2 regions of the Synechococcus sp. MEDNS5 genome follow, and region 2 is predicted to be linked to the other one. Evidence: predicted binding sites of a transcription regulator. Region 2 holds the regulator's gene; the other holds the start of a gene.
The links. The regulator HrcA, encoded in region 2, represses chaperone genes, less so after heat shock. The targets are predictions, from matches to a motif close to TTAGCACTCNNNNNNNNNGAGTGCTAA.

Region 1 (9,350 bases), 280 kb from region 2:
GGCAGCCACCGAAGCGATCCAGAAGGTGGACCACTGCATCGGTCGCCTGCTCGATGCGGTGGGACGCATGGGCGGCACCTTGATGATCACCGCAGACCACGGCAACGCTGAGTGCATGCGCGGTGAGGACGGAGAGGCCTGGACAGCGCACACCACCAATCCAGTGCCGGTGATTCTTGTGGAGGGTGAAAAGCGCAAGATGGTTGGCATGGGCAATGCCCTGCGCTTGCGCGATGAAGGGGGGCTTGCAGACATCGCCCCAACCTTGCTGCAGCTGCTTGGCCTCGAGAAACCTGCCGCCATGACTGGTCACAGCTTGATCGAAGCGATTGACACGGCAGCCCCGTCCAGCGCCAGATTGCCCCAGCCTGTTTGACCCGGCCCGCCATAGGATCAGCTGATGATTACAACCGTTCTTTCCTGGATCTGGATCGGCAGCGGCCTTCTGCTGATTCTGTTTGTCCTTCTCCACAGCCCCAAGGGCGACGGCATGGGAGGACTGGCCGCCAGTGGCAGTTCAACGTTCACCAGCTCAAGTAGCGCTGAGGCAACACTGAACCGCATCACCTGGACCACGTTGGCGGTCTTTCTCACCCTCGCGATCATCCTCAGCGCTGGCTGGCTGAAGTAAGTCAGTCCCCGTCGTTGTCCTGCATCGGCTTAACCGAGTGTTTGATCGTCTTCACGCCACTCTCAAGGGTGCGTTGTGATCGGTTGATGGCTTTGATGATGAAGAACAGTGCCCAACCAACAATCAGGGAGTTGAGCATGACATCGAGAATCTTCCCGATCGCCAAGTTTCCTCCGTAATAAGGAATCACGAGGTTTTGCCAGTCCCCTCCACGCACCAGAGGGTTGAGGAGAGGCATCAACAGATCCTTGCTGATGGCATCCACAATCTGTTGGAACTGCGTGCCAACCACCACAGCGATGGCCAGATTGAGGGCATTGCCTTTTTGAAAGAAGAACTCAGTGAATTCGCGCAACCAACGACGCAGAATCATTACAAGCCAACAGCTGTCTGCCATTAAAGCTTGCAGGTATCCACAAAAAGACCCCCGCCGAAGCAGGGGTCTTGAGATTGACCAGAGTCGATTGCGATCGACGCAACTGATGCGTGCTGATCAGTAGTCGAAATCGCCGCCGCCCATGCCGCCGCCAGCAGGTGCTGCTTCCTTCTTCTCGGGAAGATCCGCCACGATGCACTCGGTGGTGAGCACCATGCCAGCAATGGATGCCGCGTTTTGCAGACCGGAACGGGTCACTTTGGCGGGATCGACGATGCCAGCAGCGAGCATGTCGACGTACTCACCATTGGCAGCGTTGTAGCCCTCGTTGAAGGACTTGGCCTTCACGTTTTCGGCAACAACAGCACCATTGACACCGGCGTTCTCAGCGATGCGCATCAGTGGAGCGGTCAGAGCCGCAGCCACGATGTTGGCACCGATCAGTTCCTCTCCGGTGAGCGTGGACGAAGCCCACTGCTCAAGGGTGGGGGCCAGATGAGCCAGGGTGGTGCCGCCGCCAGGAACGATGCCCTCTTCAACAGCAGCCTTGGTGGCATTGATGGCGTCCTCGAGGCGAAGCTTCTTGTCCTTCATCTCGGTTTCGGTGGCTGCACCCACCTTCACCACAGCGACACCGCCAGCAAGCTTGGCCAAACGCTCCTGCAGCTTCTCCTTGTCGTAGGTGGACTCGGTTTCGTCCATCTGCTTCTTGATCTGCTCGCAGCGCGCCTGCACAGCCACTTCATTGCCCTCGGCAACGATCGTGGTGGTGTCCTTGTTGATCGTCACGCGGCGGGCAGTGCCCAGCATTTCGATCTTGGCATTTTCGAGCTTGAGACCGGCGTCCTCAGTGATCAGCTGTCCGTTGGTCAGTACAGCCATGTCTTCGAGCATGGCTTTACGGCGGTCACCGAAGCCAGGAGCCTTGACAGCCGCCACGTTCAGCACACCACGAAGACGGTTCACCACCAGGGTGGCCAGAGCTTCCTTCTCGATGTCCTCAGCGATGATCAGCAGAGGCTTGCCGGTGCGGGCAATCTGTTCCAGCACGGGAACGAGATCCTGCACCAGACCGATCTTTTTATCGGTGAGCAGGATGTAGGGCTCATCCAGCACCGCTTCCATGCGCTCGGTGTCGGTGGCGAAGTAAGGGGAGATGTAGCCCTTGTCGAAACGCATGCCTTCGGTGACCTCCAGTTCGGTGGTCATCGACTTGCCTTCCTCGAGGGAAATCACGCCTTCCTTACCGACCTTGTCCATGGCGTCGGCGATCATCCGACCCACTTCCTCATCGTTGCCAGCGGAGATGGTGCCCACCTGAGCGATGGCGTTGCTGTCGCTGATCGGGTTGGCCTTGTTCTTGATCTCGGCAACGAGGAAATCGGAAGCCTTATCAATGCCTTTCTTGAGCGTGATGGCATTGGCGCCGGCAGCCACGTTGCGCAGACCCGCCTTCACCATGGCGTGAGCCAGGACAGTGGCGGTGGTGGTGCCGTCACCAGCGGCATCGTTGGTTTTGGAGGCGGCCTGACGGATCAGGGCAACACCAGTGTTCTCGATGTGATCCTCGAGCTCGATCTCTTTAGCGATGGTGACGCCGTCATTGATGATCTGAGGAGCGCCGAACTTCTTTTCCAGCACCACGTTGCGACCCTTGGGGCCGAGGGTGACGGCAACAGATTCAGCAAGGATGTCGATGCCTTTCTCGAGAGCGCGGCGGGCGTTCTCGTTGTAAATGATGCGCTTAGCCATGGGAGGCGATGTTCAGAAGAGATGGAGTGATGTTCAGCCGAAGCGGTGCTGTCTCAGTTGACGACAGCGAGGATGTCCTTCTCGGACAGAAGCACGTACTCGTCACTGCCGAGTTTGATGTCGGTTCCGGCGTACTTGCTGTAGAGAACCTTGTCGCCGACTCCGACTTCTGGAGCCTGACGGGAGCCGTCTTCGTTGGGCTTGCCGGGGCCGACCTGAACCACCTCACCCACCTGGGGCTTTTCCTTGGCGGTGTCGGGGAGAAGGATGCCGCCAGCGGTCTTTTCCTCGGATTCGGAGACCTTGACGAAGACGCGATCGCCGAGGGGCTTGACGGTGGAGACGCTGAGAGAAACAGCTGCCATGGGGGACTTGCGGGAGCAGGGACAGGGCGCCGAAGCGCGAAAGCGACCCGAGCTGGCACTCAAGGTCACTGATTGCCAACCTATGCGTGCTCACCACCCTCAGACCATGAATTGAGCGTGCGGGTGACCGAACCCTTTGGTGGCGCTCACGGCGGTGGTATCGTTGCGCCGCTCGAGAAGGGTGCGCTTGTCGCGTCCCTCACACACCTCCTTTCCTATGGCCGCTGCTGCTCCCGCCTCCGCCGGTACCAAGGGCGTTGTTCGCCAAGTTATTGGCCCGGTTCTGGACGTGGAATTCCCCGCCGGCAAGCTGCCCAAGATTCTCAACGCACTTCGGATCGAGGGAACCAACACGGCTGGTCAGCCTGTCGCCCTCACCGCAGAAGTTCAGCAGCTGCTGGGTGACCATCGCGTTCGTGCCGTCGCGATGAGCGGCACTGACGGCCTGGTTCGCGGTATGGAAGCGCTCGATACAGGCGCTCCGATCAGTGTGCCTGTGGGTGAAGCCACCCTCGGCCGCATCTTCAATGTTCTGGGCGAACCTGTTGACGAACAGGGCCCTGTGAACGCCTCTGCAACGGCACCGATCCACCGTTCAGCCCCCAAGCTCACTGAGCTGGAAACCAAGCCGAAGGTTTTCGAAACCGGCATCAAGGTGATCGACCTCCTTGCTCCTTATCGCCAGGGGGGCAAGGTCGGCCTGTTCGGCGGTGCCGGCGTGGGTAAGACCGTTCTGATTCAGGAACTCATCAACAACATCGCCAAAGAGCACGGCGGTGTGTCCGTGTTTGGCGGTGTGGGTGAGCGCACCCGCGAGGGCAACGATCTTTACGAGGAATTCAAGGATTCCGGTGTGATCAATGCTGAAGACCTGTCCAAGTCGAAAGTGGCTCTCTGCTACGGCCAGATGAACGAGCCCCCCGGTGCACGGATGCGCGTCGGCCTCTCTGCACTGACGATGGCTGAGCACTTCCGCGATGTGAACAAGCAGGACGTGCTGCTGTTTGTAGACAACATCTTCCGCTTCGTTCAAGCCGGATCTGAAGTGTCCGCACTGTTGGGCCGCATGCCGTCAGCTGTGGGTTACCAGCCCACCCTTGGCACCGACGTGGGTGAACTTCAAGAGCGCATCACGTCCACGCTCGAGGGCTCCATTACCTCGATTCAAGCGGTCTATGTTCCCGCTGACGACCTGACCGACCCGGCGCCTGCCACCACCTTTGCTCACCTAGATGCCACCACCGTGTTGAGTCGCGGCCTGGCCTCCAAAGGCATCTACCCCGCTGTGGATCCTCTCGATTCCACCAGCACCATGCTTCAGCCCGCAGTCGTGGGTGAAGAGCACTACAAGACGGCTCGTTCCGTGCAGTCCACACTGCAGCGTTACAAGGAGCTTCAGGACATCATTGCCATCCTGGGTCTCGACGAGCTCTCCGAAGATGACCGCCGCATCGTGGATCGTGCGCGCAAGATTGAGAAATTCCTCTCCCAGCCATTCTTCGTGGCTGAGATCTTCACCGGCATGCCTGGTGTCTACGTGAAGCTGGAGGAAACCATTTCCGGTTTCAACCAGATCCTCGCTGGTGAGCTCGACCACCTCCCTGAACAGGCCTTCTACCTCGTCGGCAATATCGACCAGGTCAAGGCCAAGGCCGAGAAGATCGCGGCAGAAGCCAAGTGACGCTTCCGGGGACCACCATCCACGGTCGGTCCCCCCAACCACGATTCAGCTCCAACGCTCCGACCCCAAGTCTTCCCTTTCCATGTCCCTCACCCTCCGCGTGCTGGCACCCGACCAGAGTGTGTTCGACGGTTCAGCTGACGAGGTGATTCTTCCAAGTACCACTGGTCAGCTTGGAATCCTCCCCGGCCATGTGTCCTTGCTCGCAGCACTGGATGTTGGTGTTTTGCGAGTACGCGCCGAAGGCGGTTGGAAGTCCATCGCCCTCATGGGTGGCTTCGCGGAAGTGGATGCCGATGACGTCACCGTTCTGGTGAATTCTGCTGAGCTCGGCAGTTCCATTGATGCCTCAAGTGCCGAATCGGACTTGAAAGCTGCAAGAAACGAAGTCTCCAAAATGGAGGGGCAGCCTGCTTCAGTCGACAAAGTCAAAGCCCAGCAATCCCTTGACCGTGCTCGCGCTCGCGTACAGGCAGCAAAAAACCAGGATTAACGGTTTCAACCATTTGAATTCTTAACAAAGCCGGGGTCAAAAAGATCCCGGCTTTTTTTGTCTGAACCGCTGGGCAAAAAAAACGACCTGCAGTTGCAGGTCGTACTGAGAACACGAATGAGCGCTGGCTTCAGGCGGTACCGCAGAAGGTGACGTCAGGGAACTTGGCTTTGGCATCTTCCAGGCTTTTGCCCTTGCCCTCTTCCTGCCAATAATTGATCACTTCTGTGGCTTTATTGAGCACTTCGACACGTTCGTTGTCGGTAATCCAGGACTTCCCTTCCAACTCACCTTTGAGCGTTTCCCAAGCATCCTCACGAGGCCAGAAGAAATAAGCAGTCAGAGGGCTGGGACCGCCACCCACGATCTGATCCACGGCCAGAGCCACGTTGTCGGGCAGCCAAAGAATCTTGAGAAGAAAGCGTCCTTCATCCGCTTTCGGTGTGTAACCAGAAGGAACACCGTCGGCATCGATGGTGGCAGAGGCCAGTGCAGCGCTGCCGCCGCGCATCACAGGGCGGCCTTCCTTCGGCTCCTGCTGCTGATCGGCGTCAGTTGTTTGCGGTGCCTGATCAACTGCTGCTGCCTCAGTGGCGACCTCCTGGTCGACGGCAGCGCCTTCGGAAACCGTCATGGTGTCAGCGCTCAAGGATTAAGGACAAACAACTAACCTAACAGCCGCCTTCACCCCGCCTCACCTGAGCCTCTCCAGCGATCCTCGCCAACTCCTGCTGTTCGATATTGACGGCGTCATTCGGGATGTAGCCGGAAGCTACCGCCGTGCCCTGCAAGCAACGGTTGAGCACTACAGCGGCTGGCGACCAAGCCCTGCGCAGATCGATGCTCTCAAGGGAGAGGGGCGATGGAACAACGATTGGGATGCCAGCCTCGAACTGCTGAAACGGCATGGTTCACCCTTGCCGGAACGCCAGGCCCTGATCGATCGCTTCAGCGACTTTTATTTCGGTGGCGATCCTGGGGCTTCACCCGAAAGCTGGAGCGGTTACATCGGCGATGAGCCGCTGCTTGTGAATGCCTCCCTTTTTGAGACCATTCACACCCTCGGATGGACCTGGGGGTTCGTCAGCGGAGCCGAACCCCCCTCCGCCCGCTACGTGCTTGAGCAGCGCCTGAGACTCAAAGCGCCGCCTCTGATCGCCATGGGAGATGCTCCCGACAAACCGGACCCCACCGGACTGCTGCAGCTGAGTGAGGCCCTTCTCACCAGCAGCGAAGCAACCACCGTTGCCTATCTCGGCGACACCGTGGCAGACGTTCAAACCGTCATCCGTGCCAGGGCGGAGCAACCGGGACGAACCTGGATCAGCCTGGCAGTCGCCCCTCCTCACCTTCACCCTCACCCAGCTGAGCGCCGTGCCTATGAACAGCGGTTGAAGGATGCCGGTGCTGACCACATCTTGATCAGCACCATGGCCGTGACTGAATGGCTGCAATCCTCTGCACAGCCATGAAGGGACTGCCAACGTGTGCCCTGTGAGCACCCCCAGGCGTCCATGAGCAGCCGACCGGCGTTGTCCTCCTCGATCATGGAGATCCGCAACGAACTGTCGACCCTCGGCCTGGGAGGCGGGGTTTTGGCCCTGCTCAGTTTCAGCGGACTTCTGGAGTGGCTGCTGGCCAGCGACGCAGGATTGATCATTGCTGGATTGCTGATCTTGGGAGCCGTAGTGGTGCTTCTCTCCCAGCAAGTGGCCAATCAGGCGGAACTGCTGGCCGAGGCACTCGGAGAGCCCTACGGGACCCTGGTGCTCACGGGATCTGTGATTGTGATCGAGCTGGCCCTGATCGGCAGCACCATGATCACGGGCGAGCAGAACCCCACGCTCGCCCGTGACTCGATGTTCTCGGTGCTGATGATCGCCCTCACCGGCATCACCGGGTTATGCATGGCGCTCACCTCCAGGCAATCGAGGCAGAGGCTCGAGTCTGACGAAGCAATGAGTGAGGAAGACCTCTCGGGCCCGAACATGGCCGGATCGATGGTGTTTTACAACCTCATCAGCACGATGAGCGTGCTCGTTCTCATCATCCCCAACTTCAGCACTGACTCTCCAGAGGGTGAATTCAGCCTGCCGATCGAGGTGGTGCTGTCCGTAGTCGCCGTGGGCGTTTACGTGATCTTTCTGATCAACCAGATGGGGCCTTACCGCTGTTTCTTCATGGATGCTCAGGAGCGAGCGGCCCTCAACAGCGAACACAACCCTGAGGGCTTCATCCAGAAGCCCCGACCATGGCGAGCAGGCGGCCTGCTGGTCGCCAGTCTCGGGGTGGTGGTGCTGATCGCTGAGTCCATGGGTCAGCTGATCGAACGGGGCGTGAACGAACTGCAACTCCCTGGCGCTCTGGCTGGAATCCTCGTGGCCATGTTGATCTTGATCCCTGAAGCGCTGAACGCCATTCAGGCCACGCGCCGCGGCCAGCTGCAGCGCGCCCTCAACACCCTCTTCGGGTCGGTACTGGCCACGATCAGCCTCACCGTTCCTGCGGTGCTGCTCATCGGTCAGATCATTGGCTCTGAGGTGATCCTGGGCCTCGAGCCCGCCTCCATGGTGCTGCTGGCCCTCACCCTGTTTCTGCTTCGCCCCCATCCCAAGGTGCTCGGGAGCGAAGGGTTGATGCTTCTGGTGGTGTTCCTGTTCTGGCTGATGCTGGATCTGGTCTGAGTTCAGCGCTCCATGGCCTGAACCGACTTGAGGGCGTCAGCGCTGAGCACCTCATGGCCTTCGGGCACCTCATCGAGATCCCTCACGGCCACATCATCCTCGATGCGAATGCCGATGCCCTTCCAGCGCTCGTCGATGCTGGGTTGCCCTTCCGGAACCGGCAGACGATCGCTCACATAGAGCCCAGGCTCCACGGTGAGCACCATGCCAGGTTCTAACTCCACGTGATGCTCACCAAGCCGGTAAGCACCCACATCGTGAACATCCAGGCCAAGCCAATGGCCGGTGCGGTGCATGTAGAGATGGCGATAAGCACCCTTTTCAATCAGGCCATCCACATCCCCCTGCAGGAGACCAAGGCTCACGAGCCCCTCCACCAGAACGCGCACTGCCGTGTCATGAACACCCTCAGCAGTCTGCCCTGGCCGGACGCTGTCAATCGCGGACTGCTGCGCAGCAAGCACAAGGCTGTAGAGCTCTCGCTGCTCACCGCTGAAGCGACCGTTAACCGGGAACGTTCGCGTGATGTCTCCGTTGTAGTAGTCAGGCAGCGAACAGCCGGCATCGATCAGCAGCAGATCGCCATCCTGAAGCACGGCATTGTTCTCGATGTAGTGGAGAACGCAGGCGTTATCACCACCCGCCACGATTGAGCCATAGGCCACACCACGGGCCCCTTGATCGAGGAAATGCTCCTCGATCAAGGCCTGAACCTGACGTTCCCGCATCCCAGGTTTCACAACGGAGCGGGCCAGCTCATGGGCGGCTGCGGAAATCCGTCCGGCCTCACGCAGTCGCTCCAGCTCTTCCGGCTCCTTACGCAGACGCATGCGATGCAGCACTGAACAGGGAGCCACCAAGGCCAGGGCTGCGCTGCCGGTTCGCGACGCTCGATCGAGCTGCCCCGCCCAGGCGGCCACCACGAGGGGCTCGACTGCGGGATGGCGACCGACGCGGAAGGCGATTCCCTCAGCGCCTTGCAGATAGTCCGGCAGTCGCTGCTCAAGCTCGGAGCGGGGGTGGGCGATATCGGCACCGAAACACTCCACAGCCCCCTCACACCCCCAGCGTCGTCCGGTCCAGACCTCGGCGGCCGGTTCGCGCGGGTTCACGAACAGCACAAAACGTTCTCCCTCCGGTCGATGGGGAAGGAACAGGGCGACCGCGTCGGGCTCGTCAAAACCGGTGAGGTACCAGAAATCACTGTCCTGACGGAACGGCCATTCCGTATCGGCATGATGGGTCACCAGGGTTGCTGCAGGGATCACCGCAGCAGCACGTCCCAAATCCTGCATGAACCGCTGACGACGATCCGCATGACAAGCAAAATCAACGATGGGGGTGCAATCAGCCACGAAAGAGACAGGT
Region 2 (9,350 bases):
GGAACGCCTCGGAGACGCCCTCTGATTCAGCCATGCCTTTTCTGAGCTTGGTCTCTGAAGGGGATTGCTTATGAAGCGCATCGTTAACCGCCTGCGCCTTCTTCTGCCGCGGCTCCCAGACCAACGTCAAAAACGTTGGAACGTTCTGTTGCTCATTGTGGTGGCGACCTCAATGATTTTGCTTGGTCGATTCCTGGGTTATGAATCGACCGACATTGTTCAATCAAGAGAGCTTCTGCGCCTCACAAGTACGCCGCATATTGTGAATGAAGCTTCGGGTGTGGCCTCTCGAGGTAAGCCGCTTCAGGGTCTTGAGGTGAAGCGGGATGCGGAGCTTCTGGAAAAAGCTCCTTACAAGGTATATGCGGGTATATATGTGACAAATAATTTTGACGTTGATCTTGAGATTCCCGCTTTTTCAAGCAAGGGCTATCTTTGGATGCAGTGGGATCAAGCTTTTCAAGACTACCTGTCTGGGCTAGAGCTGAGTATTGAGGAGGTCATTAGTTTCGAGAACGATATCAATCCCGAAACCACTGCGATTACACCTCTTCGCGAGTCGCGTGAGCTTGGGAAAGGGTTGTTTTCCCAGGGATTTGTTTATACAGGTCAGTTTTATATTGATGCTTTGGATTTGCGCCAGTTTCCGTTTAATTCGGTTAGTCTTCCCGTCGTTCTTGAGGCAGAAGATCCTTTTGGCGACTTGGTCTTCGAAAATTTTCGACTGATTCCTGATCTTCGCGATAGCGGTTTAGGGCTGTATTCGTCTCTCCCTGGGTGGCTCTCTAGAGGGTGGTCCATAGGTGAGTATCGTCATCATTTTTCCTCGGGCCTCGGTTTCAGTGCTGAAGATAATGAATTTAGTCAGCTTATTTTTGACTCCTCTTATCAGCGATCGAGTTGGTCGGCCTTCTGGACCTTGATTCAGCCGTTGATCGTTGTTATGGCATCGGTCGTTTTGATTACGCGTGTATTGACTGAATTCCGAATTGAAATTCCCGTCGCTGTGCTTTTGACGTTGATATTTTTACAGGAGGGCTATAAATCGAATCTGCCGGATCTTTCTTATCTTACGTTTATGGATTCTGTGTATGTGGTTGCGTATCTAACGTCGTTTATGAGTTTTGGCTTGGTGCTCTATCTCGAGGCCATCAAGCGTCGATCCTCTAGTGTGCAAGACCCTGATCTTCGTAGATTGTTGTTGCGTAGGGAGTTGTTTTTAGAACAGATCTGGCCTTCGCTCTCGCTTTCGATTTTGGTCGGAGTTTCGCTGATAACTTGGTTGTTGACTTAAGGAGTATCCGGATGGGCCCTAGCTTAGGGTTCCCAAGGGCCACTGCCAAGAAACACTAAATCCACATTCCGAGTGCCCTGGCCGTTTTGGATGGGTGATGTGCGTTTAAGTTCCTTGACCAGTGATGCTCTATTGAGCTGAGGGCCTAGATTTTTCAGTGCGTTGATGAGCCATTCAGTCGCAAGGAAACCCTCAAGGCTGACGAAATCAAAATCAGGCTGGTCGCTTTGTTTTTGTAACACTTTTTGGTACCGCTTCACATCGGGTTGGCGACGATCCCAAGGGAAAGGAACAACTTGTGTGACGCCGATTCCATAGGAAGCGCTCTGAGGAAGATCGTCGAACAGTGCTTTCGTCCCGATGAAAGAAATAGTCATCAACTGTGGATGGCTCCCCATGCGATGGAGTCTGGAGACGACGGCACTCATGGTTTGACTGGTGGAAATCACCACGAGCGCGTCTGGATCGCTCTGATAAAGACTGATTGCAGCTGCTCTGATGCGGGTAGAGTTCCTAGGCAGTGGCACACTGCTTGCTGGCTCGAGACCATGGCGTTGTAAGGCTGTTCTGAGACTTGTCAGGACATCTTTCCCGTAGGCGTCGTTCTGGTAGGCAATGGCGATGCGCACATATCCATCATTGATGAGATGGTTGATGATGCGATTCGCTTCTTGGGCGTAACTCGAGCGGTAGTGCACAAGATTGACCTGTTGTGGCTGTCGTAGCGCGCTGGCCCCTGTCATCGGCGCGATGATGGGAAGCCTGGCCTTGATCGCTTGGTTGAGAATGGCTTTGGTTGTGGGAGTACCCACATACCCGAAGAGACCCAGAACTTCTGGTTGCTTTGTGAACAGTGCCGTGTTGTCGATGGTCAAGTTGGGTTCATACTTGTCATCCAAGCGCCAGATTTTCACAGGACGTCCGTTGATTCCGCCAGCCTGATTAATCTCGCGAAGCGCGGCATCAATTCCCCTGCTGTAGCTCCTGCCCAGGTGCGCAGCAGGTCCTGTTAAAGGGAGTGACTGAGCGAAAACGTAAGGCTTTGGATTCTCGTTCTGCAGCAATTCAATATTTGATGTTGCGACCGCAATGTTTTTGTTTGGATTCACGTCTCCTTCCGGAGCGATCAAGGCTGATCGTTTGGCATGGAAGGTTGTCCCAGCCCAAAGACCCAAGGCCAGCATCGTGATTCCTGCAGACCACATCAGGACCTGACGGAAGTGGCATGGCTGCCTCGGGTGTGTCACTCAGCTCAGAAGATTGTTGAGGTGTTTCGCGACACATTGAACGGCTGCTCGTGCCGTGGCGTAAGCCATGCGCATCGGGCCCACCAGAGCAACTTGCCCGACAGAGCCTTCGCCGCTGCGGTAGCTCGATTGGATCACGGAACAGTCGCTCAAGGCGGTGTGAGGATGCTCCCCGCCGATCCAGACCCAGTGATCACGACAGGGCTCGCTGGGGATGAAGGCAGCTGGGTTGCAATCCATCAGATCCAGGAGGGGGCGCACTTTGGCGCTGTCGCTGAATTCAGGCTGTGCCACCAGTCTTGAAACGCCGTGAACGTGAGCGCTCTGCTCGTTTGGGCTGATGAAGGGATCCTTGTGTTCGATGGCTTCCCTCAGCGCCTGACCGCAGGTTTGCAGCTGCTGGGGTAAGGACTCCCAGCCGAGCTGTCCGGATTGACGCAGTTGGTCATCGGTCCAGCGTTCGAGGGCTGCCACCTGATGGGCACAGCCATAGGGCAAACGCAGATTGAGGTGATGGGTTTGGCTGGAATCAGCCACCAGCATTACCAAAAGCCTTTCGTCTGTACGGACCAGGCGGATCGCGTGAAGTCGCTGTTCTGTCGGTTGCGGCAGGGTGATCAGGCTCATCAGCCCCGTGAAATCGGTCAGACGCCGTGCCAGCTGCTGCAGCAGATCATCGAGTGCTGCCCAGCGCAAGCTCAGTTGGGTGAGCTCCTGCTCGAGATGGTGAACGGCGGCTCCAGGCTTCGGCAGCAAACAGTCCACGTAGTGGCGGTATCCCCTCGGACTGGGAATCCGACCGGCGGATGGATGGGGCTGAACCAGCAGCCCTTTTTGCTCAAGAGCTCCCATCGCCGAACGAACCGTGGCTGAGCTTGCCTGGAGCCCAAAACGCTGAACAAGGGTTTTGCTTCCCACCGGCTCGATCGTGTCCACGTAGTGATGGACCGTGGCCTGCAGCACTTCCTGTTGGCGTCGGGGCAGGAGCTCCACAGCAGTCAATGAGATGGTTTGATCGTACGGATGATTCCTTGGATTTGGAGCGCGACCGCGTTCAGTAGCGGGGTACGGAGGAATCCACAGCAAGGCTCCAGGCATCAATACCACCCTCCAGATTCCAGACCTCCTGCGATGGATTGCGTTCCAGCAGCCAACATCCGAAGTTCCAGCTGCGCACCCCTGCATGGCAAAGCACAACCACGACCCGAGAAGCCGGCAGCCGCTGGTCGATCGCATCCATCCACTGCTCCGCTTCGCTTAACGGCAAATGCTCCACTGGGTAAGGAAATGCAGCGATCGTCAGTTCTCTGTGCTCACGAACGTCGACCAGGGTCAACTCAGGTTCCCTCTCCAGCCAGGCCGCCAGCTCGACGGCTTTCAGGGGTTGAGGCGTGCGTTGGTTCATCGCATCAGTCTGGCTCTGGGCTGGCCATGCATCCTTGATGCATGAAGATGACTCTGATGTCCTTCACCGCTTGTCCATGAAGGGGCGTTCGTTCCTGCTCGCTCTTGTCACATCGGCCATGGTGCTCCTCACCCTTGCCCTTGGCGTGTGGTGGGCGATGGCCAGACAGAGTCCGCTACGGATCGTTGATCGCCCGCTGGAACTCAGTCGGGCGGCACGGTTCATGCCCCGCGATGCTGAACTCACCTTGAATTGGTTGGTGGATCCGTCTCGAATCCCGGCCTATGCCCGAGCTGTCGCTCCGGTGCGTCAGAGGCAGGCCGTGAATGAAAGCACCCGCCAGCTCCGTGATGGCGCGTTCGCCTTGGCAGGGCTGAATTTCAACGACGAGCTGGTGGACTGGATCGGCCCGCAGGTCAGTTTTGCTGTGCTGAATGACAGCAGCTCCAAAGCTGGCGATCAGGGCGGTTTGGGGTGGGTTCTGGCCCTCTCCAGTCAGGACGACGACGGAGCCAGACGTTTTCTGCAGCGTTTTTGGCAAACTCGCAGCCTGGCAGGGACTGACTTGCAGATCACCCGGTATCGGGGCATGGGCGTGATCAGTGGTCGGGGTGCCCTGTTGGGTCGTGATCCCCAGCCGATTGCCACGGCACTGATCGACGATGACCTGCTGCTCTTGGCGTCAGGTCGAGGGGTGTTGGAGCAGGCCCTGGATGTGTCGCAGCTCGAAAGTTTGCACCTTCAAGGTGACGAAGACCTTGCCAACGATTTGAAATCACTCGGTTCGGGTGTGGCGTTTCTTACGGCAAGTCCGGCCGCAATGAAGCGCTGGCTGGGTGTTCCGGCTGCGATCGCAGACCGTGGTGATCTCTCCGGTTTGGTGGCTGGCCTGGTCACCCATGGGACGGATCTTGACCTAAGTGCTTTGGTTCGCTTTCGCGATGAGGTGATTCCTGAGGCGGATGGACGTCCAGATGCTGAGGCACTTCTTGCCGGTGCAGGGGGGGATGCCCAGGCGCTAGCTCTGCTGTCAGCGCCCCAGGCATTGATCAATCCCGACAGCCGCAATCCCTTGGCGCAGTGGATTGCTCCAGTTCTGCAACGGACGTTGGACTCCGCCTCTGCGGAAGGAGCAGCGGCCGTTGTTGCTCTCGACTCCGGCCCACTGCTTCTCCAAAAGGGTGAGGCGGGTTGGCTTCTCGGGACCCGCGCGGATTCACCACCATCGGAGGCCGTGAGCAGCAAGCTTGAGCAGGATGGCCTCGTGGGATCCACGCTGGATGCCGATGGGCAATCGCTTGAGGTCTGGACCAGGCTGGTGCGTCAACGTCGCCATGGTGAGGAGTCGCTGACGGCGGATCTGGCCGTTGCTTTAGAACACGATTCTCGCTTGAACTGGTGGGGACAGACCCTTGAGGCACTGCGTCAGCGTCGAACTGGGGGCGATTCGACCGGTCTCAAGCAGCAACTTCAGGAGCTGCGCAGTCAGGCCAAGGCGCCGATCACGCAACAGCTCGCTCTTGCTGCCGATCCGAGTCGGGATGGGCTCGCCCAGTGGCGTCCATGGATTCTTCTCCAGGGCCTGGGAGGACGTTCACTGAGCCCTGCGGTGCAGAGTCTCACTCTGGTCGCAGCGCCAGATCAGACGTCGAGTCAGAGTGGGGAGGCGAGCAGCCTGCGCCTGCATGCCCGACTCCGTCTCGGTTGATCTTTTCTTGTTCCGTCATGGCATCGCTGCTGAACGGGAGCATGGGCAGGACCATCCAGATCGCCCCCTGACGGTGCTCGGAGAGCAGCGCACGCTTGCTGTGGCTTACCGCCTTAAGGCTCTTGGTTATCAAGCCGACCAGATGCTCTGCAGTCCTTACAGGCGGGCCGTGGAGACTGCCGACTTGGCCGTTCAGGTAGGTCTGGCTTCGGTGAAGAGGATCGAGACCACCCTGGCGCCTGGGGGTGATCCAAGGCCTTTAGTGAGATCCCTTCACGGTCGATGTCTCCTGGTCGGCCATGAACCCGATCTGAGCGGAATAGCCGCTGCACTCATCGGGGCTGCACCCGGGGGGCTGCGCTTGCGGAAAGCAGGCTTCTGCCATCTCTCCTGGGATGCCCTTCACATCGATCCCTTCGGACATGCAGAGCTCCAGGCTTTGCTTAAACCGCGACTCCTGCTCCCAAGCTCCGTTTAAGTTGCTTTTGAGTTGTGGGGAGACGGTGAGTCGGAGCGAGAGTGCTGAAATCCGTCATGAGCGCACCGGTCTGGTGTTCCGTCCTGGCTTGGAAGGGGTTCCTGCAACGCAGTCGTCAATCTGCGACATCGACGGGCAAAAGGGGCTGCTTTCCTATCGCGGTTATCCCGTTGATGTTCTCGCGTCTCACTGCAGTTTCTTGGAAACCACCTACTTGCTGATCTGGGGTGAATTGCCCAACCCGCAGCAGTTGAGGGATTTCGAGCAGGAAGTGCAGATGCACCGAAGGGTGAGCTTCCGCGTGCGCGACATGATGAAGTGTTTTCCATCGGATGGTCATCCGATGGATGCTCTGCAGTCCAGTGCGGCCTCGCTTGGCTTGTTTTATTCCCGGCGCGCCATCGATGACCCCCAATACATCTATGACGCCGTGGTGCGGTTGATCGCCAAGATCCCCACGATGGTCGCGGCCTTTCAGCTGATCCGCAAAGGACAGGATCCGATCCAACCTCGGGATGACCTGGCCTATTCGGCCAACTTCCTCTACATGCTCATGGAGCGTGAGCCTGACCCTCTGGCGTCGAGGATCTTTGACCGTTGCCTGATCCTGCATGCGGAACACAGCCTGAACGCCAGCACGTTCAGTGCGAGGGTGACGGCCAGCACGCTGACCGATCCCTATGCCGTGGTCGCTTCAGCTGTGGGAACCCTGGCTGGCCCTCTGCATGGAGGGGCCAATGAAGATGTGCTGGCCATGCTGGATGAGATCGGTACAGCAGACCGTGCAGCTGATTACCTTGACGCGGCCATGGCTAGCAAACGCAAAGTCATGGGTTTCGGCCATCGGGAGTATCGGGTTAAGGACCCCCGTGCCGTGATTCTTCAGGCGCTGGCCGAAGAGCTGTTTGCCCGCTTCGGCCACGACGAGATGTACGACGTGGCTCGTGCCCTCGAAGCGGCTGCCGAACGTCGCCTGGGTCCGAAAGGGATTTTCCCCAATGTGGACTTCTACTCCGGCTTGGTTTACCGCAAGCTCGGAATTCCAAGGGATCTGTTCACGCCTGTGTTTGCCATCGCCCGGGTGGCGGGATGGCTTGCCCACTGGCGGGAACAGCTCGGCGCCAACCGCATTTTCCGGCCCTCTCAGATCTATACGGGCTGTTCGATGCGTCAGTGGAGCCCGCTTGAAGACCGGCTTCCCTCCGCAAGCACCTAAGTTGCACTCATCAATCCTCAGTTCATGGTGACTTTCTTTGCCACCAATGCACCGGCTCTTGTCAGTCCCGGTCTGGATCTCGAACAGAGCTTCAGTCAGACCCTGGAGGGCTTTGGTCTCTCCGATCAAGCGGCCCGATTGATTTGGTTGCCGTTACCCATGCTGCTGGTGCTTGTGGCAGCAGTGGTTGGTGTGCTGGTCACGGTCTGGTTGGAACGCAAGATCTCTGCCGCTGTTCAGCAGCGCATCGGGCCCGAGTACGCCGGAGCCCTTGGCGTTCTTCAGCCCCTTGCTGATGGCCTCAAGCTTCTAGTGAAAGAAGACATCATCCCGGCCAGGGCTGATGGGCTTCTCTTCACGCTTGGCCCCGTGCTCGTTGTGGTGCCGGTGATCCTGTCCTGGTTGATCGTTCCCTTTGGACAGAACCTGCTGATCAGCAATGTGGGCGTTGGCATCTTTCTGTGGATCTCCCTCAGCAGCGTTCAGCCCATCGGACTGCTGATGAGTGGTTATGCATCCAATAACAAGTACTCCCTTCTGGGTGGACTCAGGGCTGCAGCCCAGTCGATCAGCTACGAAATCCCGCTCGCCCTTGCGGTGCTTGCGGTGGTGATGATGAGCAATTCTCTCAGCACTGTTGACATTGTCAGCCAGCAGACAGGAGCTGGAATTCTGAGCTGGAACATCTGGCGCCAACCGGTGGGTTTTCTGATCTTCTGGATCTGTGCCCTGGCTGAGTGTGAACGACTGCCCTTCGACCTCCCTGAAGCTGAGGAGGAACTGGTCGCTGGTTATCAGACCGAATACGCCGGCATGAAATTCGCCCTGTTTTATCTGGGCAGCTACATCAACCTTGTGTTGTCGGCTCTCCTGGTCTCGGTGCTGTATCTCGGTGGCTGGGGATTTCCGGTGCCTGTGGAATGGCTCGCCGGTTGGTTGGGGCAGTCTGTTGATGCTCCGCTCGTTCAGGTGATCACAGGCGCGACAGGCATCGTGATGACCGTGCTGAAGGCCTACCTGCTGGTGTTCATCGCCATCCTGTTGCGCTGGACCACGCCCCGGGTGCGCATTGACCAGCTTTTGGATCTCGGCTGGAAATTTCTGCTTCCCCTGGCTTTGGTGAACCTGCTGGTCACCGCGGCTCTCAAGCTGGCATTCCCCGTTGCTTTCGGTGGGTGAACACGCCACTTTCATTCAGTCGTCGTCATCATGACGCTCTGGTTTCCTCTCGATAGTCCGCTCCTTACCTGATCTCAGCCAATGTTCGGTTTTCTCAAACAGGTTGGTGACTACACCCGCGACGCCGTTGACGCAGCGCGCAACCTCACCCAAGGCCTGGCTGTCACCTTCGATCACATGAAGCGCCGTCCAGTGACGGTGCAGTACCCCTACGAGAAGCTGATTCCTTCAGAGCGCTACCGCGGACGGATTCACTACGAATTCGACAAGTGCATCGCCTGCGAGGTTTGTGTTCGGGTGTGTCCCATCAACCTGCCAGTGGTGGACTGGGTGATGAACAAGGAGACCAAGAAAAAAGAGTTGCGGAACTATTCCATTGATTTTGGAGTCTGCATTTTTTGCGGCAATTGCGTGGAGTACTGCCCCACCAACTGTCTGTCGATGACCGAGGAGTACGAGCTGGCTGCATTCGATCGCCACAGCCTCAACTTCGACAACGTGGCTTTGGGACGCTTACCCACCAGTGTGACCACTGATCCCGCCGTACAACCCCTCAGGGAACTGGCGTATCTTCCGGCCGGTGAAGTCCATCCCCATGGGGTCGACCCAGCCCGTCCACGGGCAGGTCAGCGGCCCGACCAGGTTCTGGCTTCACTGAAACAGAGCGCTGGTGACGCAGCGGGCGATGAGGGAGAATCAGCCTCATCATCCACCAACAGCAAGGGGAGCGCTGAATGACGATCGCAGCGTCAACGCAGCTGATCAGCTTTCTTGTTCTCAGCGCGGTCATCGTTCTGGGAGCCCTCGGTGTGGTGCTCCTCAG

Region 1: groES (co-chaperone GroES) is a predicted target of HrcA. The motif match lies at 3,177-3,203, and genes of this name have one in related genera.

Annotation. Positions count from the first base shown of each region.
Region 1 is NZ_CP047952.1:1,892,410-1,901,759, forward strand. Features, by position in the region: gene gpmI (2,3-bisphosphoglycerate-independent phosphoglycerate mutase) at 1-376, shown strand, start outside; gene secG (preprotein translocase subunit SecG) at 401-631, shown strand; gene SynMEDNS5_RS10270 (MscL family protein) at 633-986, opposite strand; gene groL (chaperonin GroEL) at 1,125-2,759, opposite strand; gene groES (co-chaperone GroES) at 2,813-3,124, opposite strand; gene atpD (F0F1 ATP synthase subunit beta) at 3,342-4,805, shown strand; gene atpC (ATP synthase F1 subunit epsilon) at 4,888-5,298, shown strand; gene SynMEDNS5_RS10295 (30S ribosomal protein PSRP-3) at 5,429-5,932, opposite strand; gene SynMEDNS5_RS10300 (TIGR01548 family HAD-type hydrolase) at 5,997-6,770, shown strand; gene SynMEDNS5_RS10305 (calcium:proton antiporter) at 6,813-7,982, shown strand; gene SynMEDNS5_RS10310 (aminopeptidase P N-terminal domain-containing protein) at 7,985-9,319, opposite strand.
Region 2 is NZ_CP047952.1:2,177,051-2,186,400, reverse strand. Features, by position in the region: gene trpB (tryptophan synthase subunit beta) at 1-25, shown strand, start outside; gene SynMEDNS5_RS11790 (hypothetical protein) at 71-1,294, shown strand; gene SynMEDNS5_RS11785 (ABC transporter substrate-binding protein) at 1,318-2,499, opposite strand; gene hrcA (heat-inducible transcriptional repressor HrcA) at 2,542-3,534, opposite strand; gene SynMEDNS5_RS11775 (rhodanese-like domain-containing protein) at 3,596-3,946, opposite strand; gene SynMEDNS5_RS11770 (DUF3352 domain-containing protein) at 4,023-5,654, shown strand; gene SynMEDNS5_RS11765 (histidine phosphatase family protein) at 5,632-6,132, shown strand; gene SynMEDNS5_RS11760 (citrate synthase) at 6,158-7,348, shown strand; gene nuoH (NADH-quinone oxidoreductase subunit NuoH) at 7,373-8,527, shown strand; gene ndhI (NAD(P)H-quinone oxidoreductase subunit I) at 8,609-9,265, shown strand; gene SynMEDNS5_RS11745 (NADH-quinone oxidoreductase subunit J) at 9,262-9,350, shown strand, end outside.